4 regions of the Defluviitalea raffinosedens genome follow, and region 2 is predicted to be linked to each of the others. Evidence: riboswitches for the same ligand, from Rfam matches in the RefSeq annotation. Region 2 holds a riboswitch; each other region holds the start of a gene.
The links. Region 2 has a riboswitch for S-adenosylmethionine ahead of JOD07_RS03585 (MetQ/NlpA family ABC transporter substrate-binding protein). Riboswitches for the same ligand answer to the same signal wherever they lie in the genome.
Positions count from the first base shown of each region.

Region 1: linked by a shared signal. The riboswitch ahead of JOD07_RS01655 (homocysteine synthase) and the one ahead of JOD07_RS03585 (MetQ/NlpA family ABC transporter substrate-binding protein) in region 2 are both predicted to bind S-adenosylmethionine.
Region 3: linked by a shared signal. The riboswitch ahead of metK (methionine adenosyltransferase) and the one ahead of JOD07_RS03585 (MetQ/NlpA family ABC transporter substrate-binding protein) in region 2 are both predicted to bind S-adenosylmethionine.
Region 4: linked by a shared signal. The riboswitch ahead of JOD07_RS08685 (methionine ABC transporter ATP-binding protein) and the one ahead of JOD07_RS03585 (MetQ/NlpA family ABC transporter substrate-binding protein) in region 2 are both predicted to bind S-adenosylmethionine.

Region 1 covers NZ_JAFBEP010000001.1:328,255-336,511, forward strand. Annotated here, with positions in the region: gene pgmB (beta-phosphoglucomutase) at 1-163, opposite strand, end outside; gene JOD07_RS01640 (glycoside hydrolase family 65 protein) at 188-2,485, opposite strand; gene JOD07_RS01645 (HAD family hydrolase) at 2,795-3,433, opposite strand; gene JOD07_RS01650 (SPL family radical SAM protein) at 3,597-4,487, opposite strand; gene JOD07_RS01655 (homocysteine synthase) at 4,765-6,042, opposite strand; SAM riboswitch class I at 6,117-6,241, opposite strand; gene trpA (tryptophan synthase subunit alpha) at 6,344-7,123, opposite strand; gene trpB (tryptophan synthase subunit beta) at 7,116-8,257, opposite strand, start outside.
Region 2 covers NZ_JAFBEP010000003.1:73,137-81,393, forward strand. Annotated here, with positions in the region: gene JOD07_RS03565 (pyridoxal phosphate-dependent aminotransferase) at 1-637, opposite strand, end outside; gene JOD07_RS03570 (phenylacetate--CoA ligase family protein) at 652-1,968, opposite strand; gene JOD07_RS03575 (methionine ABC transporter permease) at 1,998-2,654, opposite strand; gene JOD07_RS03580 (methionine ABC transporter ATP-binding protein) at 2,644-3,657, opposite strand; gene JOD07_RS03585 (MetQ/NlpA family ABC transporter substrate-binding protein) at 3,670-4,488, opposite strand; SAM riboswitch class I at 4,579-4,686, opposite strand; gene xylB (xylulokinase) at 4,830-6,314, opposite strand; gene xylA (xylose isomerase) at 6,372-7,688, opposite strand; tRNA gene JOD07_RS03600 (tRNA-Leu) at 7,942-8,025, opposite strand; tRNA gene JOD07_RS03605 (tRNA-Gln) at 8,031-8,102, opposite strand.
Region 3 covers NZ_JAFBEP010000001.1:251,389-259,645, reverse strand. Annotated here, with positions in the region: gene mreB (rod shape-determining protein MreB) at 93-1,082, shown strand; gene flgF (flagellar basal-body rod protein FlgF) at 1,112-1,870, shown strand; gene flgG (flagellar basal-body rod protein FlgG) at 1,891-2,703, shown strand; gene JOD07_RS01260 (rod-binding protein) at 2,720-3,070, shown strand; gene JOD07_RS01255 (COG2426 family protein) at 3,148-3,606, shown strand; SAM riboswitch class I at 3,667-3,770, shown strand; gene metK (methionine adenosyltransferase) at 3,869-5,056, shown strand; gene recD2 (SF1B family DNA helicase RecD2) at 5,110-7,398, shown strand; gene JOD07_RS01240 (ComF family protein) at 7,412-8,128, shown strand; gene JOD07_RS01235 (TIGR03826 family flagellar region protein) at 8,208-8,257, shown strand, end outside.
Region 4 covers NZ_JAFBEP010000010.1:872-9,128, forward strand. Annotated here, with positions in the region: gene JOD07_RS08675 (MetQ/NlpA family ABC transporter substrate-binding protein) at 1-265, opposite strand, end outside; gene JOD07_RS08680 (methionine ABC transporter permease) at 305-970, opposite strand; gene JOD07_RS08685 (methionine ABC transporter ATP-binding protein) at 967-1,977, opposite strand; SAM riboswitch class I at 2,084-2,187, opposite strand; gene JOD07_RS08690 (CvpA family protein) at 2,289-2,981, opposite strand; gene JOD07_RS08695 (DUF5711 family protein) at 2,996-4,195, opposite strand; gene JOD07_RS08700 (YkvI family membrane protein) at 4,266-5,345, opposite strand; gene glgA (glycogen synthase GlgA) at 5,436-6,872, opposite strand; gene JOD07_RS08710 (pro-sigmaK processing inhibitor BofA family protein) at 7,013-7,273, opposite strand; gene JOD07_RS08715 (DUF2508 family protein) at 7,325-7,594, opposite strand; gene nifJ (pyruvate:ferredoxin (flavodoxin) oxidoreductase) at 7,727-8,257, opposite strand, start outside.

The sequences.
Region 1 (8,257 bases), on a different contig from region 2:
TGGCTTCAAGGGATTCCATTCTTGAAACCCCTTTAAGCTTTTCATTAAATTCTTCATCAATTTCGATTCCTATTTCTTTTGCCAAATGAGACCACGCTAAAAAATGATAACCTGCGGTGTCTGTAATAACACCATCCAAATCAAATATTACACCTTTTACCATAAGTATCCCCCTTTCTTTTTATCTTTAACGTTGTGTTAAAGGACATTGATAAGTATCTTTTAAAGTGATCTTTTCTCCATATAACTTGAGGTCCAAAGCTTCACCTTTTTCCAGAGAAATTTTTATCTCTTTCTTATCAACTAAAACTTTAATGAGTCTGTCTCTATAGTTGATTTTAAAGGAATAGCTTTCCCAGTCTTTAGGAATAAATGGTGAGAAAGACAGTTCTTCATTAAATGTTCTCATGCCTGCAAAACCTTGAACAATAGAAAGCCAGCTTCCGGACATGGAAGTAATATGAAGTCCGTCTTCTGTATCATTGTTATAGTTATCAAGGTCCAGTCTCGCAGTACGTTTATACATTTCTACAGCTTTTTCTTCCATTTTGAGTTCTGCTGCCAATATAGAATGAATACAGGAAGATAAGCTGGATTCATGCACCGTCATAGGTTCATAGAACTCAAAATTCCTTTTCTTTTCTTCGAAAGTGAATTGATCGTTTAGGAAATAAAGTCCTTGCAGTACATCTGCCTGTTTAATGAAGCAGGAACGAAGGATCTTATCCCATGACCATTTTTGATTAAGAGGTCTGTCTTCTGGAGATAACTGATCCACTGTCATTAAGTCTTTATCTAAGAAGGTATCATGCTGAACGAATATTCCCAATTCTTCATCATAGGGATAGTACATTTTATCAGTAATTTCTTTCCATTTTGCTTTTTCTTCTTCGGTTACATTCAGTTCCTTCAGGCGTGCATTATTATTGGTACTGTTCAGATAATCAATCACTTTCAGGGTGTATGAAAGAGTCCATGCTGCCATGGTATTGGTGTACCAGTTGTTGTTGACATTGTTTTCATATTCGTTAGGACCTGTTACCCCATGAATCATGTAAACATCTTTTTTCTTATGGTAATGTACTCTGTCCGCCCAGAATCTGGAGATACCTACTAAAACATCTATTCCATAAGGGTGGAGATATTCTTTATCTCCTGTGTAATTTACATAATTATAAATTGCATAAGCGATGGCTCCGTTACGGTGAATTTCTTCAAAGGTGATTTCCCATTCGTTATGACATTCTACACCTGTAAAGGTAACCATGGGATATAGGGCACCTTTTAATCCCTGTTGCCTTGCATTGTGGTATGCACCTTCTAACTGATTGTATCTATAGAGCAAGAGATTTCTTGCTACTTCCTGATCTGCAACGGATAAGTACATGGGTAGTGCATAAGCTTCCGTATCCCAGTAAGTTGCTCCACCATATTTTTCTCCTGTAAAACCTTTAGGTCCTATATTTAATCTTGGATCGTCCCCATAATAAGTTGAGAACATCTGGAAAAGATTGAATCGAATCCCCTGCTGTGCTTCCGGATCTCCTTTAATTTCAACATCTGCTTTTTCCCATCTCTTATGCCATGCCTGGGAATGTTTTTCTTTTAATCCGTTAAATCCTACCTTAACTGCTTCATCCAGAACTTTAAAAGCTTCATCTTTAAGGGCTGTTTCTTCATAATCTCTCGATGTCACTACTGAAATATATTTAATCAGTTGAATCTTCTCATCTTTTTTAGCCTTAAAGACGAGTTTATTGCCTACATATTTATCCTTTTTAAGTACCTCAACATCACAATCTGCAGAAGCTTCTGTTCTCATGCTGGTGCATACTGTAAATCTTGGGGTGCCAAAAGGATTTTCTTTGGTTTTCATGATCAAATGTCCTTCTTTAGGACTGATCCCTTGATCAACTTCCAGCCAGAATTGCTCATTGTAATTGGAATCTTCATTGAATACGTCACCATCTAAATAAGGAACAAATGTGATTTCTCCGTCATAATTTAAAGGTGTAGCTTCATAAGAAATCAGGCAAAGCTCTTTATTGGCGATACTTACGAATCTTGTAACTTCAAACAAAGTTCTTTTTCCAGACATATTGGCAATAAATCGTCTGTAGAGCATTCCGTTTTTCATGTCTAATTCTCTGTAGTATTCTTCTATCTCAGTCTTATAAAGGTCTAATTCTTCTCCGTCAACGAAAACATCTATACCAATAAAATTGGTTGCATTAATGACTTTACCAAAATATTTGGGATAGCCATTCTTCCACCATCCTACTCGAGTCGGATCAGGGAACCATACTCCTGCAATATATGTGCCTCTGTGCATGTCTCCACTGTACTTTTCTTCAAAGTTACCTCTCATTCCCATATATCCGTTTCCTAAAGATGTGATACTCTCTGCCAGTCGCATATCTTCTTTGTGGAGACTTTTTTCAATAACTTTCCATTCATCGATTTCGAAAATTCTTTTATAACTCATAAAGCAACCCCCTATTTAATTTTTGTGCAAACGCTTGCATTCCTTGGTATATCTTATCATAATCCAATACCTATTTCAATAGTAGATTCAGGCTTTATCTAAACTTTATCCACAATTACTTTTAGTATTTCTGGCTTGTCCACAAGATATGCACAATTTCTGCATAAATCACTACAACTACTTGCCAAATCGAAGTTTAATTCTTTACAAACAGAAAAATATTCTTATTTTATTGCATAAAAAATCCAAAGCAGTGCCCCAAGCAATAAAAAATCTCCCACATCTTTGGGAGAATAAAAAGAAAAGATATTATTTAATCATTTGAATAACTTCTCTAATGCTTTCAACGATTACATCCGCATTAGACAAATCCTGATCTCCTGAATTAGGATTGTGAAATCCTATGCATTTCATACCTGCAGCCTTTGCAGCCAGGACACCGTTTTTACTGTCTTCCAAAACAACACAGTCCTTTGGTTCCACATGGATTTTTTGTGCAGCGGTCAGATAAATATCCGGATCCGGTTTGCTTTTATGGACTTCATCTCCGCTAATGATATAAGAAAAATAATGTCTGATATTAAACTTTTCCATAACGGTTTCTATCAATTCTATCGGGGAAGAAGATGCCACGGCCATAGGGATTTTCGCTTCATGCAATGCCTTAAGTAAATCAATAATTCCATCTATCGGTCCAATGTCTGATTCTCTAAAAATCTGGACCTTCTTACTTACTAAACGGTCTATAATTTCAGGCACAGTCGGCTTTAAATTATATTTTTCTTTAAGTGTAGACCATATATCTTCGTTAGCCCTGCCGGCATACTTTTCCAATTCCTTTTGATCTATATCCACTCCCATGTCTTTTAAAATCATGGTGTCCACTTCAAAATGAATCGGCTGACTGTCTATAATAACCCCATCCATGTCAAAAATAAATGCTTTCATAATCATTAATACCTCCTGTCAGAAACTTGATCTATGTACTCCTGAACAATAAAATCAAACTACTATATTATCTTAGATAAAAAAACTACTTTTTGCAAATAGTTATTATAAATTCTTCTCCTATTCTATTTGCAAAAATATAATGCATATAGCAGATAATTTTTTAAAAAAGTGATAACTGTATATTCTCAGCTTGATTTAATTTTTCTTTCATAGGCTTTGAGTAGCTGCCTGAAAGATTATATTTTGCCTTTATTTCATTGACCATCAAATAGAGTTTATTCTTATATTCCTTATCTGCACCGCCGGTTTTATATAATAAGGTCAGCTCTTCATACAAATCCGGAAATTCCTTTTTTATAAAATCAAAGAAGACCTCTCTTGTTTTTCCCCTTAAATATAAGGTTCCAGGAAGAACATAATCTACACTGGAATCCCTGGCATAGGCATACAATGAATCAACATTTTCACGGGTATCCGTAATGTAGGGGATGATTGGCATAAAGTGCAGTCCTGTGGATGCATTTGTTTTTGAAAATTCTTTTAACATAGCAAATCTTTTTAGAGAATCTACCCCGTTTGATTCTATTTTTCTGCGAATTTCTTCATCCATACAGGTAATAGTAGCTGCTACATTTACATAGGTAATACGGGCAAGTTCTTCAATCAAATTATAATCTCGCAGAATTAAATCTGACTTTGTGGAAATAATACAGGGAGTTTTATATTTAATCATTAATTTTAAGATCTCAGGCATGATCTTATATTGTGCTTCTATAGGCTGATAACTATCCGTTACTCCACCTATATTAACAACTTCTCTTTTCCAGGAACGACTGCTCAGTTGTTGTTCCAACTGCTCTACAATATTGGTCTTTACATATATATCATCAAAATACTGTTCGGAATCTAAATACTGATGAGAGTACATTGCATAACAATATATACAGCCATGTTCACACCCTCGGTATATATTCAAATCCCAGGAATAGGGCATCTTCCTTTTTAATTTATTGCAGGCAACAGAACAGGTTATTTCCTTATAATTTGCCATCATCCACCTCAACCTATGATAGATTTTATTGTTCCATTAACCAATATAGATAAAAATAATTCCAAAGTTATGCCTTCAAATTAGAGCACATAACTTATCTAACCTTAGAAAACTTTTTATATCCTAGTATAAATGATATCACATTTCTATAATAATAACATCTTTTTTGATTGAGGGCTTTTTATTGTATAGGAAATCCGGGGGAATTTCCTATACAATAAAAAAATTGCCGTAAAGCCAATATTGCATGACTTTACAGCAACTTCTAAAACTATTTTTATTCCAGCGCTTGCTTGATATCATCAATTAAATCTTCTGCATCTTCTATTCCTATGGATAATCTGATCATATCCGGTGTAACCCCTGCACTTAATTGCTCTTCTGGAGATAATTGCTGATGGGTAGTACTTGCAGGATGAATGACTAAGGATTTAGCATCTGCAACATTCGCTAAATTTGAGAAGAGCTCAAGCTTGTCGATGAATTCCTTAGCTTTCTTTTCTCCTCCTTTGATTCCAAAGGTAAAGATGGAACCTACTCCTCTTGGGAAATACTTTTTAGCCAATTCATAGTATTTATTGCCTGGCAATCCAGGATAATTTACCCAAGCAACAGCCGGATGACTTTGCAAGAATTCTGCTATTTTTTGTGTATTGGAAACATGGGCTCTTACTCTTAAGGAGAGGGTTTCAAGGCCTTGTAAGAATAAGAAGGCATTAAATGGACTAAGGGATGCACCGGTATCTCTTAAAAGGGTTACTCTTGCTTTCGTAATATATGCAAGCCTTCCCACAGCTTTTGTAAATTGAATATTATGATAGCTTCTGTCCGGCTCAGTAAGTATTGGGAATTTGCCGCTGGCTTCCCAGTCAAAGTTTCCGGAATCTACGATCACACCACCAATAGATGTGCCATGCCCGCCAATAAATTTCGTTGCAGAATGAACAACAATATCTGCTCCATATTCAAAAGGTCTTAGCAAATAAGGTGTTGCAAAAGTGTTGTCTACAATGAGAGGAATTTTGTTTTCATGGGCGATTTTTGCCACTGCTTCAATGTCTATAATATTGATTCCCGGATTTCCAATGGATTCTATAAAAATTGCTTTCGTCTTATCCGTAATGGCCGTTCTGAAATTTTCCGGATCGTCTGGATCTACAAAATGTGTCGTAATTCCGTAACGGGGAAGGGTATTGGCAAATAAGTTATAAGTTCCTCCATATAGGGTGGATGCTGCAACAAGCTCATCTCCAGCACCTAAAATATTGATCACTGCATAAGTGATTGCCGCTGAACCGGAAGCTACCGCCAATGCACCTACACCGCCTTCTAACTGTGCAATCCTTTTTTCAAATACATCGGTGGTAGGATTCATAATACGGGTATAGATATTTCCGCTTTCTTTAAGTGCAAATAAATCTTCCGCATGTTGTGCATTGTCAAAAACATAAGAAGTGGTCTGGTAAATAGGTACGGCTCTTGCCTTTGTTGTGGGATCTACTTCTTGCCCTCCATGAACTTGGATGGTATCAAACCTAAACTGCTTATTACTCATTATACATTCTCCTCTCAGAAATTGATTTATAAACAAAAAAACTCTCCTAAGATTAGGAGAGTAATACTCTGCTCCCCTTATCTCTCAGATTTTTGCTTTCAAAATAACTTGAAAGCAGAAACTGCAGGATTTAGCACCTTGCAATTATGCCGGTTGCCGGGTTTCATCGGGCCAGTCCCTCCACCACTCTGGATAAGAGTCTTTTTTATTCATAGAATTTTTATAAGGATTATAAAGATTAAAAAGAAATTTGTCAAGAGAAATTTTAATTTTCTATAATATTTTTAAAGTTGAAGGCATTTTAATAAGCACTTTTTAAATCTTTTATAAATTCTTCTATTACTTTTTCATTGCCTTTACTTTCTTCAATTTTCTTAACGATTGCAGAACCTACGATTACGCCGTCCACATAGGGAAGCAATCTTTTAATATCTTCTTTTGAGGAAAAACCAAAGCCTACTGCGGTAGGAATATGGGCTATGCTTTTTACATCCTTTAAAAACTCTTCTAAGTTTTTATGGAATTCACTTCTTATACCTGTAACACCCATGGAAGATATGCAATAAACGAATCCTTCTCCATCCTGAACAATATCCTTTATTCTGTCTTTGGATGTAGGTGCTACCAAAGGAATGAGGCCTATGTTAAAAGATTTTATGTATGGCATGATTTCTTCCCTTTCTTCTAAGGGAAGATCAGGAATAACCAGGCCGTCCACGCCAACTTCTTCACACTGCCTGATAAACCTTTCTACCCCGTAACCCAGAATTGAATTATAATATACTAAAAATGCTATAGGGATTTGAGTGTTTTTTCTGACATTTGCAATACACTTAAATATTTTTTCCAGATTGGTTCCTGCCTCCAGAGCTCTTTGAGCTGCTGCCTGGATCACGGGTCCATCCGCTACGGGATCGGAAAAAGGAATACCTATTTCGATGATATCCGCCCCTCCCCTTTCCTTGGCGTAGATGAGCTTTTCTGTTTGCTCAATATTTGGATCTCCAGCCGTCATATAAGTAATTAATGCTTTCTTATTTTCTTTTCTTAGCCCTTCTAGCTTTTCCTGAATTCTATTCATGATAACCACCCCTGCTCTCGAGATAATTTGCAACACTTTGCACGTCTTTGTCCCCTCTTCCGGATAGATTGATCACGATGATTTCATCTTTACTTTTCATGGGTGCCAGCTTAATGCCATAAGCTATGGCATGAGAACTTTCTAAGGCTGGGATAATACCTTCTGTTTTGCACAAACGGGTAAAAGCTTCTACCGCCTCATCATCGGTTATGGACACATATTTTGCCCTTCCTGTCTCAAAAAGATATGCGTGTTCAGGTCCCGTTCCCGGATAATCCAGGCCTGCAGAAATCGAATGGGCTGGAAGGATGTTGCCATCATCATCCTGCAGTAAATAGGTTTTCATGCCGTGGATCACCCCAATCTTTCCTTCTGCAAAGGCAGCCGCATGCTTTTTGGTTTCTATGCCAAGGCCTCCTGCTTCTACACCAATGAGTTCTACTTCCTTTTCTTCCAGGAAAGGATAGAAGATTCCCATAGAATTACTTCCTCCTCCAACACAGGCGATAATGGTATCCGGTAATCTTCCTTCCTGTTCTTTAATCTGGATTTTGGTTTCTTCTCCTATAATCTTTTGAAATTCTCGAACCATGGTAGGATAAGGATGGGGGCCTACAACAGAACCTACAACATAAAAAGTATCTTCTGCAGTTCTTGCCCATTCTCTTAAAGCTTCATTGGTTGCATCTTTTAGAGTTCTTGTACCGCTGGTGACACTCCTAACCTTTGCACCTAAAAGTTCCATTCGGAACACATTGAGTTTCTGCCTTTTGATATCTTCTTCTCCCATAAATACTGTACATTCCATATTAAATAAAGCCGCTCCTGTGGCTGTTGCCACTCCGTGCTGACCTGCTCCTGTTTCTGCAATCACCTTTTTCTTTCCCATACGTTTTGCAAGCAGAATCTGACCTATAACATTGTTGATTTTATGAGCTCCTGTATGATTTAAATCTTCTCTTTTAAGATAAATCTTAGCCCCTCCCAGTTCTTCTGTAAGATTCTTAGCATAGTAAAGGGGATTGGGACGACCTACATACTGCTTTAAGTAATACTTATATTCATCCATAAAACTTTGATCCTCTAAAGCTTCTATAAGTGCTTCTTCCAGTTCCTTTAAAGGGTTCATCAGTG
Region 2 (8,257 bases):
AAATATGTTCATTCGGTTCAAACACAATATGTTCATAGACTTCATCAGTAATCACAAAAACATCATACTTTTCTGCCAGGTCTGCAATAAACTCCAGTTCTTCCCGTGTGAATACTTTTCCTGTAGGATTGGAAGGATTACAGAGAATAAGCGCCTTTGGATTTTGCTCAAAGGCTTTTTTAAGCGCTTCCTGATCAAAGTGAAATGTGGGCGGATGCAAAGGGACATATATTGGTTCTGCCCCGGAAAGAATCGTATCCGCCACATAATTTTCATAAAAAGGAGAAAAGACAATCACTTTATCTCCCGGTTTACAGGCTGTCATCATAGCTGCCATCATAGCTTCCGTACTTCCACAGGTCACAACAATTTGAGTATCGGGGTCAATGGGAATATCCATGTATTTTGACTGCTTTTTAGCAAGCGCTTCTCTGAAGTTTTGTGCACCCCAGGTGATGGAATACTGATGAGGGCCTTCTTCTGCTGCCTTTTTTAAGGCTTCCCTCAATTCCTTGGGAGGATCAAAGTCCGGAAAACCCTGGGACAAATTCACTGCCCCATAGCGGTTAGCTATTCGTGTCATTTTTCTAATAACAGATTCTGTAAAAAAGTCCAGACGATTGCTTACTTGCGGCATATTTTTCCTTCTTTCTATTGTTCTCTTAAGTCAATAAATCTTTTAGCCTTGTGGGTAGCTCTTGGAAGAGCCCCTTCTTCCAGGATCACCACTTCTTTAGGTCTAACGCCTAATCTTGCTTTAATATTGTGAGATACCTTTTCCGACAATTCCTCGTTCGTTATGGTGACATCCGCATGTTTTTCCACTTCTACTTTAAATTTGGTGGTAAAGTTTTCGGAAATCGCATACACTCTGTATTCCCCATTGAGTTCCTTAATGTTTCGAACGATAAATTCTATATCGCTGGGGAAAATATTCACGCCCGAGACAATGAGCATATCATCGAGTCTTCCTACCACCTGAATTCTGCCATGGGTACGTCCGCATTCACATTTTTCTTTGTTGAAAATAGCAATATCTCCTGTTCTGAAACGAATCATCGGTCTTGCCTGTTTTCTTAAGGTGGTGAGCACCAGTTCCCCCCTTTGACCATCCTTTACCGGTTCCAGAGTTACGGGATCGATCACTTCCACATAAATCTGATCTTCTGCTATATGCAGTCCGTTCCTTGCACTGCACATTCCGGCACAAGCCCCATAAATATCAGAAATACCATAGAAATCATACACTTCTGCATCCCAGAGATCTTCAATGGCTTTTCTTGTGGCTTCTATGGAACCTCCTGGTTCTCCGGCAACAATGATTTTATTGATCGCCAGGTCCGTTGCAGGATTGATGCCTTGTTTTTTAGCAGTTTCTCCAAGATACCATGCATAGGATGGAGTCGTCCAGATCACCGTAGGCTGAAATTCCTGCAAAATATAAAGGAGTCGTTCTGAAGGAATGGTTCCTGCCCAGATGCATAATGCCCCCAAATTCTGGGCTCCTATAACATCAGGGCCTCCCACAAACAAGGTGAAGTTTAAAGCATGCACATATCTGTCATGGGGTCTCATGCCTGCCGCCCAGAATAATCTGCTTTGGATATCCTGGAACTCATCAAAATCGGTTTTGGTAAAAGGACTTAGGGTAGGTACTCCTGTGGAACCGCTGGATGCCGAAACAAAGACCACATCTTCTTCAGGCACTGCAGTCAACGTTCCAAGAAGAGGCTTTGAGATTTGAGCGTCCCGCTCAATCTGCTTATTGATGAACGGAAACTTTGACAGGTCGGATAAAACCTTGAAATCTTCGGGTTTTACTCCGGATTCATCAAAAGATTGCTTATAATATGGTGAGTGTTCATAAGCGTATTTCAAGTGTTCTTTGAGCTGTTCTGTCTGATATGCTTCTAACTCTTCCCTTGGCATGGTTTCTATGGATTCATTCCAATATCTTTGATATGACATTTTTATTCCCCCTAATCAGCTGCGTTTGATTATGATCTTTTATCTACTTTTTTAGAGCTATAGTCTCCCAACCATTGAAAACCCTGTACGATTAACACTAAAACAACCACTGTAGTAAGCATGATGTCGGTTTGATATCTGTAGTATCCGAAGCGAATGGCTAAATCGCCGATACCTCCCCCGCCGATAATCCCTGCCATAGCAGAATATCCGATCAAACTGATGGCAGTTACTGTAATGCCTACGATCAGGCTGGGCAAAGCTTCCGTTAAAAGCACATGGTATATAATGGTCCTTGTTTTTGCCCCTGCGGCTTGCGCTGCTTCAATCACTCCTTTATCCACTTCTCTAAAGGCCGCTTCCACCAATCTCGCATAAAAGGCTATGGCTGCAACAGAAAGAGGTACTGATGCGGCTCCTGATCCTATAGTAGTACCCGTAATGAGCTTAGTGACAGGTAAAAGTACAACAAGCAGAATCACAAAAGGTGTGGATCTTACGATATTAATGATCAAACCTCCGATAAAGTTTAAAATTTTGTTTTGAAAAAATAAGCCACTGGACGTAAGATACAAAAATAATCCTAAAGGAATACCCAAAACTATGGATAATATCAGTGCTATTCCTACCATTTGAGAAGTTTCTCCCAGGGCTTTTAATAAATCAAAAATCAGTTCAGCTTGCATAGAGTACCACCTCCGTAAATGCAGTTCTTTCGTTGATATAGTCCACTGCCAGTTGAACTTCCCTTTCTTCTCCCTCTATATCGACGACTAAGATTCCCACGGGTCGATCTCCTATGTACTCGATTTTTCCATGGACGATATTTAGGTTAACATTATAACGTTTAGATACTTCTGATATTAAAGGCTCCGTTGCGGACTCTCCCTTATAGACAATTTTCAGTACCCTGCCCTTAAAATCATTGAAAATCTGCTTAGGGAATTCGAGGTGGAAGGTGTGTTCAATTAATTGTTTTGTAAAAACATTTCTCGGATTGACAAATACGTCATAAACATTGCCTGCTTCTAATAACTGTCCGTCATTCATAACCGCCACTCGGTCACAGATGCTTTTAACCACATCCATTTCATGAGTGATGATGACAATGGTAATCCCTAATTTCTGATTAATTTCTTTAAGTAAGTTTAGGATGGATTTTGTCGTTTCTAAGTCAAGGGCAGAAGTAGGTTCGTCACAGAGAAGAATTTCTGTTTCGTTGGCAAGGGCTCTTGCTATACCTACTCTTTGCTTTTGTCCGCCGCTAAGCTGAGCCGGAAAAGCATTACTTTTATCTGAAAGACCGACAAGATTCAGCAGTTGGTTTACTCTTTTTTGAATTTCATCTTTAGGTTTTCCTGCTGCAACCATTGGAAAGGCTACGTTTTCAAAAACTGTCTTTCTTTTTATCAGATTGAAATGTTGAAAGATCATCCCTATTTTCTGTCTAAGAAGCCTTAAGTCTTCTCCTTTTAAATCTGTAATGTCCTGATTGTTAATAAAAATCCTGCCTTCTGTTGGCCTTTCTAAAAGATTAATGGTTCGGAGCAGGGTACTTTTCCCTGCTCCACTGGCTCCAACAATTCCAAAAATTTCTCCTTTGTTAATGTTCAGCGAAAGTTTCTGAACTGCTTTAACTTTGCCTTCAGCCCCTTCATAAGTCACGCTGACATCCTGAAATTGAATCATATGTTTTCCTCCCTACTGTTGTAAAAACCAGGCTGGCTTTTGGAAAGCCTTAAACATATAATCTGGATTTTCGATAACTTCCCTGAACTCTTCCGATTCAACGACTTCTTTAATGTCTTTTACAAATTGGGAATTAATATCTTCTGTTCTTACAGCAACGAGATTTTTATATTCTTCCTGTAACTCTTCCATGACAAGGGCTGTAGATAAATCGATCCCTGCTGAAATCGCATAGTTTCCATTGATTGCTGCAAGATCCACGCTGTCTAATGTTCTTGGAAGCTGGGCTGCTTCTACCGGAGTAATTTTAAGATTTTTGGGATTGGATTCTATATCTTTTTCAGATGCTTTTGAAGGATCTATATCCTTATTCAATGTAATAAGTCCTGCCTGTTCCAGAAGCCTGAGGGCTCTTGCCAGGTTGGTAGGGTCATTGGCTATGGTGACTTCGGCGCCATCCGATAATTCATCTATGCTTTGTACTTTCTTTGAATACAAGCCTACCGCTGCTGTTGGCACATTGATTACAGGTGACAATTCAAGGCCGTGGTCTTCGGCAAATTTATTTAAGTACACCAGGTGTTGGAATAAATTGGCGTCAATTTCTTTATTGGCCAGAGCAAGGTTAGGCTGAACATAATCACTGAACTCTTTAATTTCAACCTTATATCCCTTTTTTTCAAGACCTGGCTTAATGCCCTTAACAATCATATCCCCATAAGGTCCTGGAGCAACTCCAAATATGATGGTCTTACTTTCCTTTGATGCACATCCTGTAAGTATCCCTAATATAGTAATAATGGATACAAGCAATACACTTATTTTTTTCATCTTATTTTCCTCCCTATTTTTTTGATTTTTTGAACTACATTTTTACGCATTAAAAAACCTCTTTCCGATGAAAGAGGTCATTTTCTTCCTCTCTCATCTCTCAGCTCATCTGTCTTGAGCTGTTGGAATTAGCACCTTGTAATACATACAGGTTGCCGGGCTTCATTGGGCCAGTCCCTCCGCCTCTCTTGATAAGAGTTTCTTACTAAATCATATTATATTGATAAGAATTATATGAGATAAATTCCGCTTTGTCAATAAGTTTTCAAAAAATTTTATTAATCCTATCTTTTTACTTTGTATTATATAAAACATAAAAAAACCGGGATTCATCCCGGCTTTTATTCAGCACTAAGCTTGAACCAATCTTTTAAAGACTGATAAGCTTCTTTGTAGCGCGTATAAATTTTATTGTACTTTTCTACATTTTTCTCTATAGGAGTTACAGATCCAACAATTTTTATAAATATATTGCAAGCTTCTTCAATACTGCTAAATTCTCCTGCTCCTACGCCTGCTAAAATAGCAGCACCAAGAGCCCCTCCCTGATTTGTATTGATTTCATTTATTGGATATCCAAAAATATCTGCAAGAATCTGTTTCCAGAGAGGACTCTTTGAACCTCCCCCAATGGCAATAATTTGAGAAATAGGTACTCCGATATCTTTTAAAATTTCAAGAGAATCCCGAAGTCCAAAGGATACACCTTCAAGTACCGCCCTTGTCATCTCACCTCTTGTGGTACTCATGGATAATCCCAAAAATGTTCCTCTTGCATCAGGATCGGCATAGGGAGTACGTTCTCCCATAAGATACGGAAGGAATATTACGCCTTTAGCACCTGGTTCCGTCTCACTGGCTTCTTTTAAGAGTTCATCAAAATCCATTCCTTTATTGGCTTCTTCTACCCACCATTTTAAGCAGCTGGCTGCCGAAAGCATAACCCCCATGGAATGATACTTCCCATTGGCATGGCAGAAAGCATGAAGGCGATTCTGGCTGTCTACAGCGTAGTCATCATGGGCTGCAAATACGACACCCGAAGTCCCCAGGGTAACCATTACGGTTCCTTCTTTAACCGTTCCGGTTCCTATGGCTCCGGCAGCATTATCGCCGCCTCCTCCTACAACCAGAATCTCTCCTGTGAGTCCCAGTTCCCCTTTCACTTCTTCTGACAACTTTCCTGTTACTTCATAGGATTCATAGAGTTTTGGAAGATACTCTTCTTTGATGCCTATGTACTCGATCATTTCCTTGGACCAGCATCTGTTTTTAACGTCTAATAGAAGCATTCCGGAAGCATCAGAAACATCCGTTGCATAATCTCCTGTCAATTTAAATCTGATATAATCTTTTGGAAGAAGAATGTGTCTTATTTTCTCAAACAATTCAGGATGATTTTTCTTTACCCATAAAATCTTAGGGGCTGTGAACCCGGTCAATGCCTTATTACCAACAAGCTCTGTGAGTTTTTCTTGCCCAAAATGATTGGTGATGTCCTCACACTCCTCCGCAGTTCTTTGGTCGCACCAAAGTATTGCGGGAAGCAGGACCTTATTTTCTTCGTCCAAGGCTACCAGTCCGTGCATTTGACCACTAAAGCCTATTCCCCGGATTTCCCCTTCAGGAAGATTGTTTTTTTGAATAACTTCTTTAATAGCTTCTTTGGTACCCATCCACCAGTCTTCAGGATTTTGCTCCGCCCAATTACTTTTTGGATAATACACCGGATATTCCCTGGAAGATTCCCCGAGAATTGTTCCGTCTTTATCAACAGCAAGTACCTTTACAGATGATGTACCTAAATCAATCCCCAAAAAAATCATACCTATTCTCCTCCTTGAAAGGGTTGTTGTATCAACAACCCAATAAATCGATCTTTACTACAGTGTATAGATATATTGATTAATTCGATCTTCTAAGAGTTCTTGTCTTCCGGATTTGTTTACAATCTTATCATGCTTTAATGCATAGGCAGTTAATTCTTCAAAGCCTACTTTATTTTCTACGATATCTTTTCCGATGCCTTCATTGTAACTTGCATATCTTTCTTCGATAAAGCTTTCTAATACTTTATCTTGAAGCAATTTATCCGCAATGATAAGACCCCTTGCAAAGGTATCCATACCAACAATGTATCCGATGAATAAGTCTTCTACTTCAAAGGAACCTCTTCTTACCTTAGCGTCGAAGTTAAATCCTCCAGGTGCGATACCTCCGTTTTTAAGCACTTCGTACATCGCTAAAACAGCATCGTAGATATTGGTTGGGAATTGGTCTGTATCCCATCCTAATAGCATGTCTCCCTGGTTAGCATCGATACTTCCTAATACGCCGTTAATTCTTGCCATGTTCAGTTCATGTTGGAAGGTATGTCCTGCTAAAGTCGCATGGTTCGCTTCTATATTCATTTTGAAATGGTCTTGTAAATTATATTTTCTTAAGAATCCTAAAACAGTCATTGTATCAAAATCGTATTGATGTTTTGTAGGTTCTTTTGGTTTTGGCTCGATTAAGAATTGTCCTGTAAAGCCAATTTTCTTAGCATAATCTACTGCCATTTGTAAAAATCTTGCATAGTTGTCTTGTTCTAAAGCTGTATTGGTGTTAAGAAGTGTTTCATAACCTTCTCTTCCACCCCAGAATACATAGTTTTCTCCGCCAAATTTCTTAGTAAGGTCAATGGCTTTTTTAACCTGAGCCGCCGCAAAAGCAAATACATCCGCATTAGGAGAAGTAGATGCTCCGTGAACGAATCTTGGATGGCTGAATGCATTGGTTGTTCCCCATAAACATTTGATACCTGTTTTTTTCATTAATTCTAAGATGTAATCAGAGATTTCATCTAAATTAGCAAATTTTTCTTCTAAGGAATTGCCTTCTGGTGCAATATCAAGGTCATGGAAACAGAAATATTCGATACCTAATTTGCTCATAAATTCAAATCCTGCTTCTGCTCTCGCTTTAGCAAGTTCCATGCCTTCTTTTCCTGCCCAAGGTCTCTTAGCTGTGCCTTCTCCAAACATATCAGCGCCCATAGCAGTTAAAGTATGCCAATAGCTCATAGCAAATCTGAAATGATCCTTCATAGGCTTGCCTGCAACAATTTTTTCTGGGTCATAGTATTTAAATGCTAAAGGATTAGTAGATTTAGGTCCTTCATACTGAATCTTCTTAATGCCTTCAAAATATTCTTTCATAAGATCCCCTCCAAAGTTTTTAAATTGATTTTAACAACTTAATTCTATTATATAGTATTCACAAAACTTTTTCAACCCATTTTAAGAAGTTATTTTTTAATATTTTCTTACTTTTCTATTCATTCTACCTGCTAAAAAGATCCTGTATTAAGCTTTTAAAATTATATAAGAAGTTTTTTATTGCATAGGAAATTCAGAGGAATTTCCTATGCAATAAAAAAACAGAGCACTTGTAAGTGCTCTGTCTTATTAATGCGGATGAAGGGAGTCGAACCCCCACGGTGTCGCCACCGGCAGATTTTGAGTCTGCTGCGTCTGCCAATTCCGCCACATCCGCCAATACTGGGTAGGAAGGATTCGAACCTTCGGATGCAGGAGTCAGAATCCTGTGCCTTACCGCTTGGCGACTACCCAACAATATTAATTTGTCCGAACAACTTCATATTCTAGCACAAATGATTTAGTTTGTCCAGTAGTTTTTTTCAAAAAAGCCGTCTCACCCGGAGGGCTTTTTATTACATAGGAAATTCGAAGAGATTTCCTATGTAATAAAATAACTCGTACGAAAT
Region 3 (8,257 bases), on a different contig from region 2:
TATAATAAGATAAATGAAAATAGTATGGAAGGTATAATATTTTTACTAATAAATGACGATAACATTTTATGAGAGTACAAAGGAGAATGAAAATGTTTGGAACAGATATTGGAATTGATTTAGGAACTGCCAGTGTTCTTGTATACATAAAAGGACAGGGCATAGTATTGGAAGAACCTTCAGTTGTAGCGATTGATAATAATACACGTCAGATCCTTGCAGTGGGGGAAGAAGCAAGAAGAATGTTAGGCCGCACGCCTGGTAATATTGTTGCTATTCGTCCTTTACGACAAGGTGTTATTTCCGATTATGATATAACAGAAAAAATGTTAAAATATTTTATTCAAAAAGCAGTAGGAAGAAAGCTCCTTTTAAAACCACGTATTGCAGTATGTGTTCCAAGCGGAGTAACGGAAGTGGAAAAAAGGGCTGTAGAAGATGCAACAAGACAGGCAGGGGCAAGGCAGGTATTTGTGATCGAAGAGCCTATTGCTGCTGCTATTGGTGCGGGAATAGATATAGGACGAGCTTGTGGAAGTATGGTTGTGGATATTGGAGGAGGAACAACGGATATTGCTGTAATTTCCCTTGGAGGCACTGTTGTAAGTTCTTCATTAAAAATAGCTGGGGATAATTTCGATGAAGCAATTGTCCGATATATGAGAAAGAAGCATAATGTTTTAATAGGAGAAAGAACAGCAGAAGACTTGAAGATTAATATAGGAACAGCTTACCCAAGAACCCAGCCTGTTTCTCTGGACGTTAGAGGAAGAAACCTCATCACTGGACTCCCTAAAACGATTACAGTAACTTCTGAAGAAATGCTTGAAGCTCTTCAAGAACCTGTTGCAAGTATTGTTGAGGCAGTTCATGGTGTATTGGAAAAAACTCCACCGGAGCTGGCAGCAGATATTTCAGACCGAGGCATTGTTATGACTGGAGGCGGAGGACTCCTTTATGGCCTTGATAAATTAATAAAAGAAAAAACAGGCATTAATGTGATTATTGCAGAGGATGCTATTTCCTGTGTAGCAATTGGAACTGGTAAATATGTAGAGTTTATGGCAGGCGGGAAAAAATAAAAATTTATTAATTAATAGGGGGACTTGACTTGATTAGAGGATTATACACTTCTGCAATTGGAATGAAAACACAGTTTGAAAAAATGGATATTCTGACGAATAACTTAGCCAATGTAGATACTACCGGATATAAAAAGGATATTGTTGTGTCACGTTCATTCCCTGAGGAACTCACAAAGCGCATACAAGATAGAAAAAATGGATTTTCAAATAACCGTAATATTGGACGTATGAGCTTAGGATTATATAATGATCAAGTTTATACAAATTATACTCAGGGTACCCTTAAGCAAACCGATGATCCGCTAAATGTAGCTATCCAAGGAAAAGCTTTTTTTGCTGTAGGCATGGAAGACGGCAGAGAAGTATACACAAGGGACGGTTCTTTTGCACTGGATGCGAATGGAATGCTTATGACCAAAGAAGGGAATATGGTACTTGGCCAAAATGGACCAATTCGCATAGGCCAGGGAGATGTACGCATTGATGAGTCAGGTAATATATATGTCAATGATGAGCTTATAGATCAATTGAGAATAGTAGAATTTGAAAATCCTGAGACCCTCAGCAAACTTGGAGATAATTTATTGGAAAGAACCGAAGAAACTACAGAAAAAAATATTGAAAGTCGAATCGTACAAGGATTTTTAGAAGGTTCTAATGTTAATGTAATACGAGAAATGGTAGATATGATTACAGCTACAAGAATTTATGAAGCCAATCAAAAAGCAATTCAAACTCATGATGAAACCTTAGGGAAAGCAGTCAACGATGTTGGAAGAGTATAATATGATAGGGGGAATGTGAAATGATGCGTTCATTATGGACAGCAGCCTCGGGAATGACATCCCAGCAATTGAATGTGGATAATATCTCAAATAACTTAGCAAATGTGAATACAGTGGGTTATAAAAAAAGCAGGGTAGAATTTAAATCTCTTTTATATGAAACCATGCAAAAAGCAGGAGTAGACGAAAATGGCGCCGGAAGGCCAGTAAGTATTCAAATAGGTTATGGTGTCAGACCTATAGCCACCGTTAAAGACTATTCTATGGGTAATATTGAAGTGACAAATAACCCCTTAGATATTGCGATTGATGGGGAAGGATTTTTTGCTGTGCAAGGGCCAAATGAAGAAATTATGTATACCAGAGATGGAAGCTTTAAAGTGAGTGTAGTGGATGATGAGACAATGCTTGTGACTTCTGACGGATATCCTGTATTAAGCATAGATGAAGAGCCTATTTACTTTGATCCGGAAGTAAAAATTTCTGATTTAATTATTGGAGAAGATGGTATTATTTCTTATGTGGATGAGGACGGAGAAACTGTTGAAATAGCTCAATTGGCAGTTGTTCAGTTCCCCAATAGAGCAGGTCTTGAAGATGTAGGGCGAAACCTTGTAAGACAAACCGCTGCATCAGGGCAACCTGTTTATGAGGCAGATGGAGATGTTACTAAACCCAGCAGATTAATTCAAGGAAGTTTGGAAGCCTCTAATGTTCAAGTTGTTGAAGAAATGGTTAAGCTCATCGTTGCTCAAAGAGCCTATGAAATCAACTCAAAAGCTATCCAAACATCTGACGATATGCTTGCTCAGGCAAATCAACTTAAACGATAGGAGGTAAAATAAAATCATGAAAACCAATGGAATTGATTTTTCCACTTCCTATCCTGTAAGCAATGCATATGAAACCAAAAAGCAAAGTCAAGAACTGGAAAATTTTGAATCCGTACTTAAAAAGGCTTCAGAAGAAAAGGACGATAAAGCCTTAAAAAAAGCCTGCCAGGAGTTTGAATCCTATTTTATTAATCAACTCTTTAAAGAAATGAGACGAACGATTCAGCCGGGAGGACTTATTGAAAAAAGCCAGGCAGAAGAAATTTTTCAGGAGATGCTTGATGAAGAATATGCAAAAAATGCTTCACAATCCAACGGCATAGGCTTAGCCAATGTACTTTATAAACAACTAAAAAGTCACCTTTAATGGTGACTTTTTTTATGTTATAATTCATCATAGAACCGTGTACAATTATATAGAACAAATATAGGATAGGTGAAGTCATGAATTTTATTTCAAAAGAATGGATGACTCTTTTCATTGCGGCGATTCCCATATTGGAGCAAAAGGCAGCCATCCCCTATGGTATTATACGGGGTATCGGTTTTTGGGAGGTATATATACTAACCTTAATAGGAGCCATTCTTCCATGCCCGATTATTATTTTATTTGTAAATAAATCGTTTGCAATTTTAAAGAAATTCAAATGGTTGCGCCCGATGATCGAGTGGATTGAGAATAGAACTATGAAAAAAAGCAAGAATATTGTAAAATACGAACTCTTAGGACTTTTTTTATTCGTTGCTATACCGCTTCCGGGAACAGGGGTATGGACAGGGTCTCTGGCAGCTTCTTTTCTTCATTTGGAATTTAAAAAGGCTTTTTTAGCTGTATCTGGAGGCGCAGCAGTTTCAGGACTTATTATAGCTATTCTAAGCTATGGTGTTGGAATATTATTTTAATTTTATTGACAAAAATCCTTAAAGTTGTTATACTCACTGTAATATAACTAAATAATTCTTTTCTTATCAAGAGAGGTGGAGGGAAAGGGCCCGATGAAACCCGGCAACCAGCATATTCATGCAGTGGTGCCAATTCCCCCGAATGTGCATTCGGAAGATGAGGAAAAACATACATAGCGTATAAAACCTCGTCAAGAGGTTTTTATTTTTATGTATGAAATAATTTTCTTTACTCAAAATATATATTAAGGAGATGATCGATATGCCAAGAAGATTATTTACATCAGAATCCGTAACAGAAGGACATCCAGATAAAATTTGTGACCAGATTTCTGATGCTATTTTAGATGCAATATTAGCTCAAGATCCAAACGCCAGAGTAGCTTGTGAAACAGCAGTAACAACCGGTATGGTTTTAGTTATGGGAGAAATAACAACCAACTGCTATGTGGATATTCCCAAAGTAGTTAGACAAAAGATAAAAGAAATAGGATATTCCAGAGCAAAGTTTGGCTTTGATGGGGATACCTGTGCTGTGCTGACATCCTTTGATGAACAGTCCGGAGACATTGCTATGGGCGTTGACAAAGCTTTAGAGGCGAAAATTGGACAAGCTGTGGAAGAAGATGAAGCGATTGGTGCAGGAGACCAGGGGATGATGTTTGGATTTGCTTGTGATGAAACCTCTGAACTGATGCCTATGCCAATTTCACTGGCCCATAAATTGGCAAGGAGATTGGCTGAAGTTCGTAAAAATGAAACCCTTCCATATCTCAGACCGGATGGAAAGACCCAAGTTACTGTAGAATATGAAGACGACAGACCAATAAGAGTTGATACTATCGTTGTTTCTACACAGCATGGTCCGGAAGTAGATCAGTCAACGATCCACAGAGATATTATGGAATACGTTATAAAGCCAGTAATTCCAAAAGAACTTTTAGATAAAGATACAAGATATTTTATTAATCCTACAGGACGTTTTGTGATTGGAGGCCCCCAGGGAGATTCAGGCCTTACCGGCAGAAAAATTATCGTAGATACATATGGCGGATATGCAAGTCACGGAGGAGGCGCATTCTCTGGTAAAGATCCGACAAAAGTGGACCGTTCAGCAGCTTATGCAGCAAGATATGTGGCAAAAAATATTGTAGCTGCCGGCCTTGCAAGAAAATGTGAAATAGAACTGGCATATGCTATAGGCGTTGCAGAACCTGTATCTATTCTGGTAAATACTTATGGAACAGGGAAGTTATCTGATGAAGCGATCACTGAATTGGTAAAGAAACACTTTGATCTTCGCCCTGCTGCGATTATTAAGACTTTGGATCTTAGAAGACCAATCTATTCAAAAACTGCAGCTTACGGCCATTTCGGAAGGACAGATATCGACCTTCCCTGGGAAAGAACAGATAAAGCAGAAATATTAAGAAAAGAAGCAAATATATAATTTCATGGGCGCAAGATGCGCCCTTTATTTTTCCCCTTTTCATTTATCAAAAAATGGATTATTATAGAATAAAAATTAGATTGTTCAATGAATGGTGTGGATGTATGGATAACCAAATGGTCATAGAAGGAACCATAGAAGATATTATATTTCGTAATGAAGAAAACGGGTATACAGTGTGTTCTATACATACAAAAGATGAGGAAATCGTTTGTGTAGGTACGCTTTTTGAAGCCTATCCCGGTGAGCATTTAAAAATTATTGGTTCTTGGGTCACACATCCTATTTATGGAAGCCAATTTCAAATAGATACTTATGAAAAGACTGTTCCAAAAACAGAAGAAGGCATAGAAAGATATCTAAGTTCCGGAGTCATCAAAGGTATTGGCCCGGGGTTGGCACGGCGTATTGTTGAAAAATTTGGCTTAGATACCCTACGGGTCATAGAAGAAGAATGGGAACGATTAGAAGAAGTAAAAGGTATCAGTAGGCAAAAAGCGCTTCAAATTGGAGAAATATTTCATGAACAGAGAGAACTAAGAAGAGCTATTTTATTTCTTCAAGACTATGGTATTTCTCCTTCCTATGCTCTAAAGATTTATAAACAGTATGGAGAAGCCACTATTGATATAGTAAAAAATAATCCTTATCGTTTGGCAGAAGACATTTTTGGCATTGGTTTTAAAATGGCAGACCAAATAGCTGAAACTGTAGGGATTGGACAAGATTCACCCCACCGAATCAAAGCAGGAATTAAGTTTATTCTAAATCAGCATTCAAACAACGGACATACCTATATGTTAAGAGAACATCTGGTCCAAGCAGCTCATGAGCTTCTCGGTGTACCATCTGAGTTAATAGAGAATTCCCTGATCGAACTTCAGATTTACAAACAGATTTGGCAGGAAAAGATAGAAGATATAGAAGCAGTATATTTGGCACCATTCTATTATGCTGAAATGAATACAGCGAGAAAACTTATAGATTTTACGATGATGAAAGATGAAACACAAAGTAAAGGTATTGATCAAAGAATCAACAGGCTGGAAAAAGAAAAGAAAATTAAACTTGCGCCCGAGCAAAGACAAGCTGTCAAAGAGGCGATGACAGAAGGGGTACTCATTATTACTGGTGGGCCAGGAACAGGTAAAACTACAACAATTAATGCCATTATTTCTTTGTTGGAAGAAGAAGGCTATGACGTGATTTTGGCGGCTCCGACAGGCAGGGCGGCAAAACGGATGAGCGAAGCTACCGGCAAGGAAGCGAGTACAATTCACAGACTTTTAGAAATTACTTTTTTAGATGAAGATAATAAAAAGCAGATTTTTGAAAGAAATGAAGAAAGACCATTAGAAGCAGATGTCATTATTATAGATGAAGTGTCCATGGTAGATATTTTATTGATGAACAGCCTTTTAAAAGCAGTAGCCCCTGGAACAAGATTAATTTTTGTAGGGGACGTAGATCAATTGCCTTCAGTAGGGCCAGGCAATGTTTTAAAGGATATGATTCGAAGTGAAACGATTAAGGTCGTTCGACTGACCGAAGTCTTCAGGCAGGCAAGAGAAAGTGCAATTATAATGAATGCCCACAGAATTAATAAAGGAGAATATCCTGTTCTTAATGAAAAGGATAAAGATTTCTTTTTTATGAAAAGAAGTATTCAGGATGAAGTCATAGAAACCATAAAGCAGCTGGTGCAAAAAAGACTTCCATCCTTTGCAAACTGTGATCCTATAAAAGATATACAGGTATTAACCCCTATGCGAAAGGGCCCTTTGGGAGTAGAATCTTTAAATACTGTTCTCCAGCAGGCACTGAATCCTCCGTCCAGTAAAAAAAGAGAAAAAGAATATCGTACGACTTTATTCCGCGAAGGGGATAAAGTCATGCAAATTAAAAATAATTATAATATGCCGTGGAAAATTTATAATGATCTAGGAATAAGAATAGATGAAGGTGTAGGAGTTTTTAACGGAGATGCAGGGAGCATACAGGAAATCGATGAAGAAGCCCAGACTCTTACTGTTTTATTTGACGACTTAAAAACTGTAGAATATGATTTTAGTCAATTAGATGAACTTGAGCTGGCTTATGCTGTAACGATCCATAAATCACAGGGATCAGAGTATCCTATTGTGATTATTCCTATTCACAGCGGACCTCCCATGTTGATGAACAGAAATCTGCTTTATACAGCAGTTACAAGAGCAAAGAAACTTGTTGTTATTGTAGGCCTTCAAAGTACACTTCACAGGATGGTAGACAATAATCGTGAAATTAACCGATATTCTTCATTGGCATATCGATTAAAGAAAATGAAAGAATTATCCTCCTAGAAGGTGAGTACAAGTGTGGGAAGCATTGCTGGATTTAATCTATCCGCCAAGATGTATCTTTTGCACAGAAATTATTCCTTTTCAAGAAGAAAGGGGCATATGTAAGCGATGCAGAAATACTCTTCCATTTATTGAGGGAAAAGTTTGTCAAAAATGTGGGAAACCCATACAGGACTCTGATCACAGAACAACATGTTTTGATTGCATTAAGAATTCTCATGTTTACGACAGAGGATGGGCAGTTTTTGCATATGAGGGTATGGTAAAAGATGCAATATATAGATTCAAATATGGCGGGCACAAAGAATATGGAAAATATTTGGGAAAGCTTATGGCAGAGAAAATAAAATATCAGATATCAGAGGAAGGGTTTGATCTTATCATACCCATTCCGATTCATAAAAGAAGAAAAAAAGAAAGAGGATATAATCAGGCAGAGGAATTAGCCAAATCGATTTCAAGCGAATTAGGCATTCCAATGGATCCTTTTATACTTGCCAGAGTGAAGGAAACAAGTCCCCAAAGTGGATTATCCATCGTTCAAAGACAAAATAACATAAAAAAGGCATTTAAAATAGATGACACAATAAATTTACACCAAATGAAAATACTCCTAATTGACGATATATATACTACAGGGACTACTATTAATTATTGTGCTGATTTACTCAAAGAAAGAGGAGCAAAAAAAGTATTTTTTCTTTCACTTAGTATAGGACGTGACATGTGACTCGGGAAAAAGGCAGAATAGATCCAGCGTTTAGAGATAAGGTAATAATTGATCAAATTTTAAAATGTGGGGTGAAACAATGGATATCAGAAATTGTAAACGATGTAACAGGTTATTTCAGTACATTAC
Region 4 (8,257 bases), on a different contig from region 2:
GTGATTCTAAGTATGGGATGTGTTGGAAAAAGTTTGCATCCACTTCTTTTTCATTGAGAGAACGATTGTGAATGTTATAGTCATCGATTACCTGGATTTCTAATGTAACACCTTTTTTCGCCAAATCATCTTTAATATGTTCTAACATCTGTGCATGGGGCGCTGATGTCGCAGATACTTTAAGAACTTTGCTTTCTTTTGTGCAGCCTCCCAATATTGCTATGGTAAATAAGGCTAAGGTTAATATTGATATGAATTTTTTCATTCCTAATCTCTCCTTCACGTTTTATTTTTTTATATTGATCTATTTTTTATTCATTGCTTTCGCAATGCTGTTGCCAATCCATTGAAGAATTTGAACTAAAATGATAAGAAGTATTACTGTGGCAATAATAAGTGAAACATCGTATCTGTAATATCCGTATTGGATTGCCACACTGCCAAGGCCTCCCCCGCCTACGGTTCCTGCCATTGCACTGTAACCTATGAGATTCACTACAGTAAGCGTAATACCAAGAATTATGGAAGCCATTGCTTCCGGTATAAGAACCTTCGTAATAATTTCCCACGTGCTTGAACCCATGGCTACGGCTGCTTCAACAATTCCTTTATCTACTTCTTTAAGTGAACTCTCAACGACTCTTGCCACAAAAGGTGCTGCTGCTATGGATAATGGAACAATGGTTGCTGTCGTTCCCAGACTCGTGCCAACAATCATTCTGGTAAAGGGAATCAGAGCAACAATCAAAATAGCAAAAGGAAAGGACCTTCCAATGTTTACAATTGTACCGAGGATACGGTTTAATTGTATTCTTTCTTTGATTCCTCCCTGATCTGTAATAACAAGTATTACGCCTAAGGGTAGCCCAATAATAGTAGAAATCAAAGTTGCTGCAAATACCATATAGAGTGTATTCCCGGTTTCTGTTAGTAAAAGCCAGAAAGCCTGGTCAGGATTTTGAAAGATCATTGGGAGATCACCTCACATTCCACGCCGTTTTCTTCCAGAAAAGCAACTGCGTTCTTGATTTCTTCTTTGTCTCCTATTAACTCAATAATTAAGCTTCCAATAAATGTTTGCTGTAAATGGTCAATGCCACCAAGAAGAATATTGGCATCTACTCCACATTTTTTGATCATTTTTGACAGGATCGGTTGAGATGTTTTAATTCCTTCAAAACTCAGACGGAATAATTTCCTTCTCTCATCTATTCTGTCCAGCAATTCTTCAGGTATATCGTGACTGATATTTTGAACGAAGCTTTTTGTTGTAGGATGGGTTGGATGAGCAAATACCTTAGATACCGGACCAGTTTCTACAACTTCTCCAGCCTCCATTACAGCAACCTTGCTACAGATCTGTTTAATAACTTCCATCTCATGGGTAATGATCACGATGGTTAATCCCAGAGTTTCATTAATCTTTTTAAGCAGTTTGAGGATAGACTGGGTTGTTTTAGGGTCCAGAGCAGAGGTTGCTTCATCACAGAGTAATACATCCGGATGATTGGCAAGGGCTCTTGCAATACCTACTCTTTGCTTTTGTCCACCGCTTAGCTGTGATGGATAGCTGTCTCTTTTTTCTTCTAACTCAACTAATTTAAGAAGTTCATCGATCCTTTTTTCTCTGTCTTCTTTTGGAACCTTGGCAATTTCCATCGGATAAGCTATGTTTTCAGCTACAGTTCGGGAATTAAGGAGATTAAAATGCTGAAAGATCATCCCTATTTTTTTTCGCATTTCTCTTAATTCCGCAGGGTTCAGGCTCATTATATTCTTGCCTTTTATATAGACTTCACCCTTGGTTGGTTCTTCCAGACGGTTAATGCAACGAACAAGGGTCGATTTTCCTGCTCCGCTTAAACCAATAATCCCAAAAATATCTCCCTGCTCAATGTGCATATTAATATTTTTTAAAGCTTCAACTTTATTGCTCTTACCCTTGAATTCTTTATAAACGCCTTTTATTTCTATCACGGTGCTCCTCCTTTGCCCCAACGGTTGCCTGATACGTAACTTCTATGTGTAACTTCTGCTTTTGAGCATTAAAAAACCTCTTTCAATGAAAGAGGTTATATGCTCTCTCTCATCTTATGCAGACAACCTCTGCATCTGGAATTGGCACCTTCGCATTTTGCGGGTTGCCGGGTTTCATTGGGCCAGTCCCTCCACCTCTCTTGATGAGCTCGAATATTAAGTTGAAGATAGTATAACAGTATCATCTGGCATTGTCAATAAAAAAATTTAATAGAGTTAAACATTCCCTGGGTATCCTTATTATTTAAATTTTACAAAAACAGTCCTCCAACGAATTTCAGCAGATAATTGTATTCATATAAATACTTTGCATATGTACTGTTTTCCAGTAAAAGAAATATCTTTTCGAAAGCTGGGTTTGATTGAAATATAAAAAGTACAATAAAAAACACCCAGATTTTCAACACTCCTGAAGCAAAGCCGAAGATCAGTCCAAAAAGACGATTCACTGAATTAATCACTGGTAGTTTTGATAAAATATCCATGATCCCGATAAGAATCCTAAGGCCGACACTCACTACGAAAAACACTATAACCATAGAAATGATATTAATGCATATGTTGGCAATATAACCTGCAATATAGTCCTTTAAGCTGTCCACCTGAAAAATACTGTATATTTCTGAATTATTGTTTTCAACCAGAACTCCCTTCAAAAATTTAGGTACATTCAGATCATTAATAAAATTAACCTGTCCCTCCAAGGTATTTATTTTAGTCCCCTCTGGCACCAGTATGGTAGGAGCTATTTGAGTTTTCATTTTATCGAACAGGGACGTAGAAGTTCTTAAATAGGCACTTACAATTGGATAAAGGGTATATGATAGAATCATCGAAGCAATAGAAGATATTAATTTAAAAAGGGAAAGTACCAATCCCCTCTTATAAGCAATCCATCCATTTACAACAAAAAAAGCCAATACTAAAATATCCGCTACATTCATAGCTTGCCTCCAAATTATCGTTTTATTTCCATTAGGTCAACAGAGTCTTTAGAAACTAAAGCAACTTTATTCCCATTCTTTAATGGGATCATTTCATCCACATCCTTTAATGCAGTATATTTAAAAATTTCTTTTCCTTTTGGGTCCAGTCCATAAAAAGTTCTGTTGACACCTACAATCACCATATTATCATCACCGTATAAATAAGTGACATCTCCTTCCGGATCAAACACATGTTTTTTGCTGCCTTCCGTACTATAAAAAACAACACTCCCATATTTTTCTCCCTGTTTGCCCGGAAATTCTTCCCCCAGGGCCAAAACCAAATAAGTGGATAAATTTCTTCTATTCTCTATATTCCAGGGTATTGCCTTGATATGGTTTGATAAGATCTCTTCTTTCACATTGTTATCTTCATCAATCCATAAGATTCGGTCATCGCCTAAAACAACCAAAGTATTATTTTGCAAATAAAACATTCCAGGAAAAATCGTATCCTCTTTTTCAATGGCAAATTCGATCAGATCTTCTTTCAGTATGCCGTTTTCTCCTAAGTCCAAAAAAATTAAATTAGACTTTAACCCCTTTGTATCTGGATTAAGATAACTTACAGGCATATGGTATCCATTATCCGATACGATAGCACTAAGGGGATAACCCGCATCTTCAATAAAAGTATTTCTGTCAATTCCTAAATCTTTACCCTGGGCATCATACACTTTAATCCTGTGCCCATCCTTTGTTGCTCCAATCACAGATAAATATCCTTTAGAATTAATTGAAAAATACTCTATAGGATTTTGTGTCGTGACTTGATATACTAATCCTTTATCATTTAAGACATAAATCTTTTTCCCGCCATCTTCTCCTACTGCAAGATATGGTTCATTGACAATCAGTTTTGGTAAATTCATAGAAAAAGTTTGGTTCCAGATTTCATCTCCATTTTGAGAAATTCGTTTAACGCCATCAGGACCACACTGTATTAAGTCATTGCCATAAACATTAAAGGTATATCTATCACTTAACTCTCGTTTTACCCATTGTTTTTCTAAATAAAGAGAGGGTTCATTTCCATTAAAAAAGGAAAGATGCAGGTCCTTGCCGGCAACTTCCGAGTAAATCAAAATCCCTGATGCAATCATGAGTAGAATAAGAGAAAAAATTTGGGCTCTCTTATCTTTCTTATTCTTATAGGCTTCTATACGGCTCAATTTTTTTCCCCCTATATTTTCATTTGTAATATATGGTACTATATCTTTCCCTCGATTTCAACGTTTCTATTTACTGTCTAAATCTTTTATTAACTCTATTCAATTTCCAGCCAATAAAATATAGGAGAATTATAAAGACTTCAAAGAGCCCCACATATCCAAATAAAGGATAAATTTGTCCAACCATTTTAGAGAAACCAATCTGGGCAATTATAATAGAAGTTAATATGAAAACAGGCAGAATGCTCTTATAAGAAATATTAAACTCCACAGACACTCTGTTGACAAATCCATATCCGCTGGAAACTGCCGTTGTGAATATGGCAGCGATTAAAACAAAGAAATAGATATACCGAATAGCAAAACCGTAATGAAGCACAATCCCAAGCATTGGTATTTCAAGAGCCTCCACCCTGTCATAGTATATTAATGTTGCCATAACAATGCAAAGTCCTAAAAATCCCAAAGTTATACCGCCTATAATGCCTCCCATTTTTGCTTGTTTCCTGGAATGAATAATAGGAAGCAGGCTGCAGAGAATCACAACTGCAGTAATGGTATTATAGGATACATAGACAATAGAAGAAGTGATCCAATTCCTCGTAAGAGCATGAAATACCGACACTACAGGAGAAGAAAATACTGCTGCTTCTCTAAATAAAACTATGTATAACCCTAAAAGAATACCTCCTATTAAAAGTAACGGTGCTAAAATCGTATTAATGACGATAACCCCTTCAACATCATATAAAAAGACAATAAGGCATAAGCCTGCCATGATTAAGATTCCTATTTGCACAGGAATTTGAAACTGTTGTCTAAGGAGTGCCCCCGTTCCTGCAAGCATTGCACAAAAAGTAGTAAACATAAACAAAGAAACGACCCACTCCATGATATTGCCTAAAAACTCTCCCATAATAGGGTAAATGAATCCTCGGTAATCCTTAATTTTTTGAACATAGACCATTTCAAGGACAGCCCATCCTATAAGAGCAAATAAAATTCCTGATAAAATCACTCCATAAATGCCCTCAATACCATAGGAAGTAAAAAACTGCATAATCTCCTGCCCTGAGGCAAAACCTGCGCCTAAAACAGTTCCAGTATATACACTGGCTATTTTTATTACATTAGATCTTTTATTTTTCACAAAAAATCCCCCATATATCTGTTTGTACAAATATATGAGGGATGTTCCCATTTCATTCAAAAACTATGTATGAACTTTTACAGTCTTCTATTAATGGCTGATGCTTTTATATAATTCCATATATTTTTTAGCAGAGTCTTCCCAGGAATAATCTGAATTCATAGCATTTTTAACCAAAAGCTCCCACTTGTCTTTATTATAATATACATTTAAAGCTCTTATGATTTCCCATAACATTGCATCAGAATTATAATCATTGAAAACAAAACCATTACCCTCACAAGTTTCTTCGTTAAACGATTGAATGGTATCTGCCAGCCCTCCAGTCTTTCGAACTATAGGAATGGTTCCATATCTAAGACTAATAAGTTGTCCTAAACCGCAGGGTTCGAATAAAGAAGGCATCAAAAACAAATCACTGCCTCCATAGATTTTTTGTGCCAAATCCACATTAAACAAGATATTGGCGCTTACCTTCTCGGGGAAAGTATCTTGCATGTATTTAAACATTTCTTCATATTGGTGTTGCCCTGTGCCTAAAACCACAAATTGAATATCTTCCTGCATCAGATCGTGCATTTTTTCTGCAATTAAGTCTAATCCTTTCTGGTCTACCAAACGGGAAATAAGGCCGATCATAGGAACATCTCTTTGAGGAAGGCCCAGATCTTTTTGAAGCCTATACTTATTTTCCTTTTTTAAATGCAAGCTTTCCTTAGAATAGGGGATATAGAGAGCCTTGTCAGTTTCGGGATTAAAAGCCTCATAATCAATTCCATTTACAATGCCGTAAAGTACACTGCTTCTTTTTTGAAGGACGCCATCCAGTCCATAACCGTATTGACTGGTTTTGATCTCTTCTGCATATGTTTTGCTTACGGTATTGATGGCATCAGAATAAACTAAACCAGCTTTCATATAACTTACATTCCCGTAGAACTCTACCCCCTCTGAATGGAAACACCAATCTGAAACACCCAGCAAATCCAGCGTTTCTCTTCCAAAGATCCCCTGATACTGTATATTATGAATGGTATAGAGTGTTGAAATGGATCTATAATAAAGATCTTCATGGTATCTTTCTTTTAAAAGCAAGCAAATAGGGCCTGTCTGCCAATCATTGCAGTGAATAATATCCGGTTTAAATCCGATTCTTGGCAGCATGTCCAAAACCGCTTTACAAAAAAAAGCAAATCTTTCGTGATCGTCATTATAACCGTATAAACCATCCCTATCAAAATAATTGTCATTTCCTATAAAATAAACAGGCACTGAAGAATCATATTCATAAATATGGGCAAACTGCTTTCTCCACTCCAAATAAACGGGAAATTCCGCAACAATCTCACTGTCATTTAAATACTGCTGAAGTACACATTTATATTTTGGTATGGCTACTCTTACATCGGCACCTAATTTTTTTAAAGCATAGGGAAGGGCTCCTGCTACATCTCCAAGTCCTCCGGTCTTAGCAAAGGGTATTGCTTCCGAAGAAACGAACAGTATTTTTAGATCATTTTGACTCATTTCAATCATCCCCCCACGTAATACTTTTTTTACTATTATATCATATTGCCATTATTCTGGATAGAAAAAAAGACGACAGAATCGTCAAAAAATTAACAAATATGTTTAAAAAAAGATCAAAAAATATATGTACTGACTTCTTAGAAAAAAATATTCAGTAAGTATAGAAGTATCATCCCCGGTATTCCAAGTACAGCAATAACAAATATGGTTGCCCAATTAATCCCTACATACCATCCAAAAGGAGATAGCAAGAAATTAAAAACCAGTAGTCCTAAAACTCCTCCTATACCCTGGATCAGGGTTCTTAGCAAGATCTTCAAAGGTTTCGTGAAAACCATAAAGGTAAGAATCACCAAACCTGCTATGATTAAAAATATTAACAGATCATCACTTGTCACTTAAATCCTCCTTGCTTTGACATGATTCCCTATAAAGCTTATAAAGATCTTCTAACTTTTAACTGCCACGTTCTCTTTTTCTTTCATCTTATTGAGATAGTATTTATATCTCGTCTGGAGTGCTTTCATTTCGTAGATACAGCTGTCGATCAAATCTTTTTCCGTCGTATTTTCGAAAGCATTGAATACCAGGTCTATTTGCCTTTTGGTTTTTAGCAGCTCTTCTTTAAGCTCGTCTTCTTCTGTAATATGGCATGTCTGTCTTGTCTTAAATTTGAATGGAAAAAAACCTTTTTTGGATATTTCAATAATCGAATTCAAACTATTTGCCCCCTTAAGATTTTCTTTACTTATTATAAGTATAGTCTGATATATTGGGGTTTATTCATAGCTTGGCATATAAAAAAGCACCTATTTATATAAATAGGTGCTTTTTTGATACAGTATAAGCAATTATTCTGTTTTTGCCATTGCTTGATAAGCTTCAAATCTTTCTTTTGCATCTTTTTCTGCCTGATCAAACAATTTTTCAGCAAGTTCTGGGAATGTTCTGGTAAGAGATGAGTATCTTACTTCTCCCAGGATGTATTCTTTGTAATCTGCTGTTGGTGCTTTAGAATCTAAGATAAATGGATTCTTGCCTTCTTCTTTAAGCAATGGGTTGTATCTGTATAAATGCCAGTATCCAGCTTCTACAGCTTTCTTGCTTTCTAATTGAGCACAGCCCATTCCGCCTTTGATACCATGGTTAATACATGGTGCATAAGCGATGATTAATGATGGTCCTGGATAGCTTTCCGCTTCTTTTAATGCTTTGATCAGTTGATTTTGGTTTGCACCCATAGCTACTTGAGCTACGTATACATATCCATAGGACATCATCATTCTTCCAAGATCTTTCTTTCTGATTGGTTTACCGGAAGCTGCGAATTTAGCTACGGAACCTGTTGGAGTAGCTTTGGAAGATTGTCCGCCGGTGTTGGA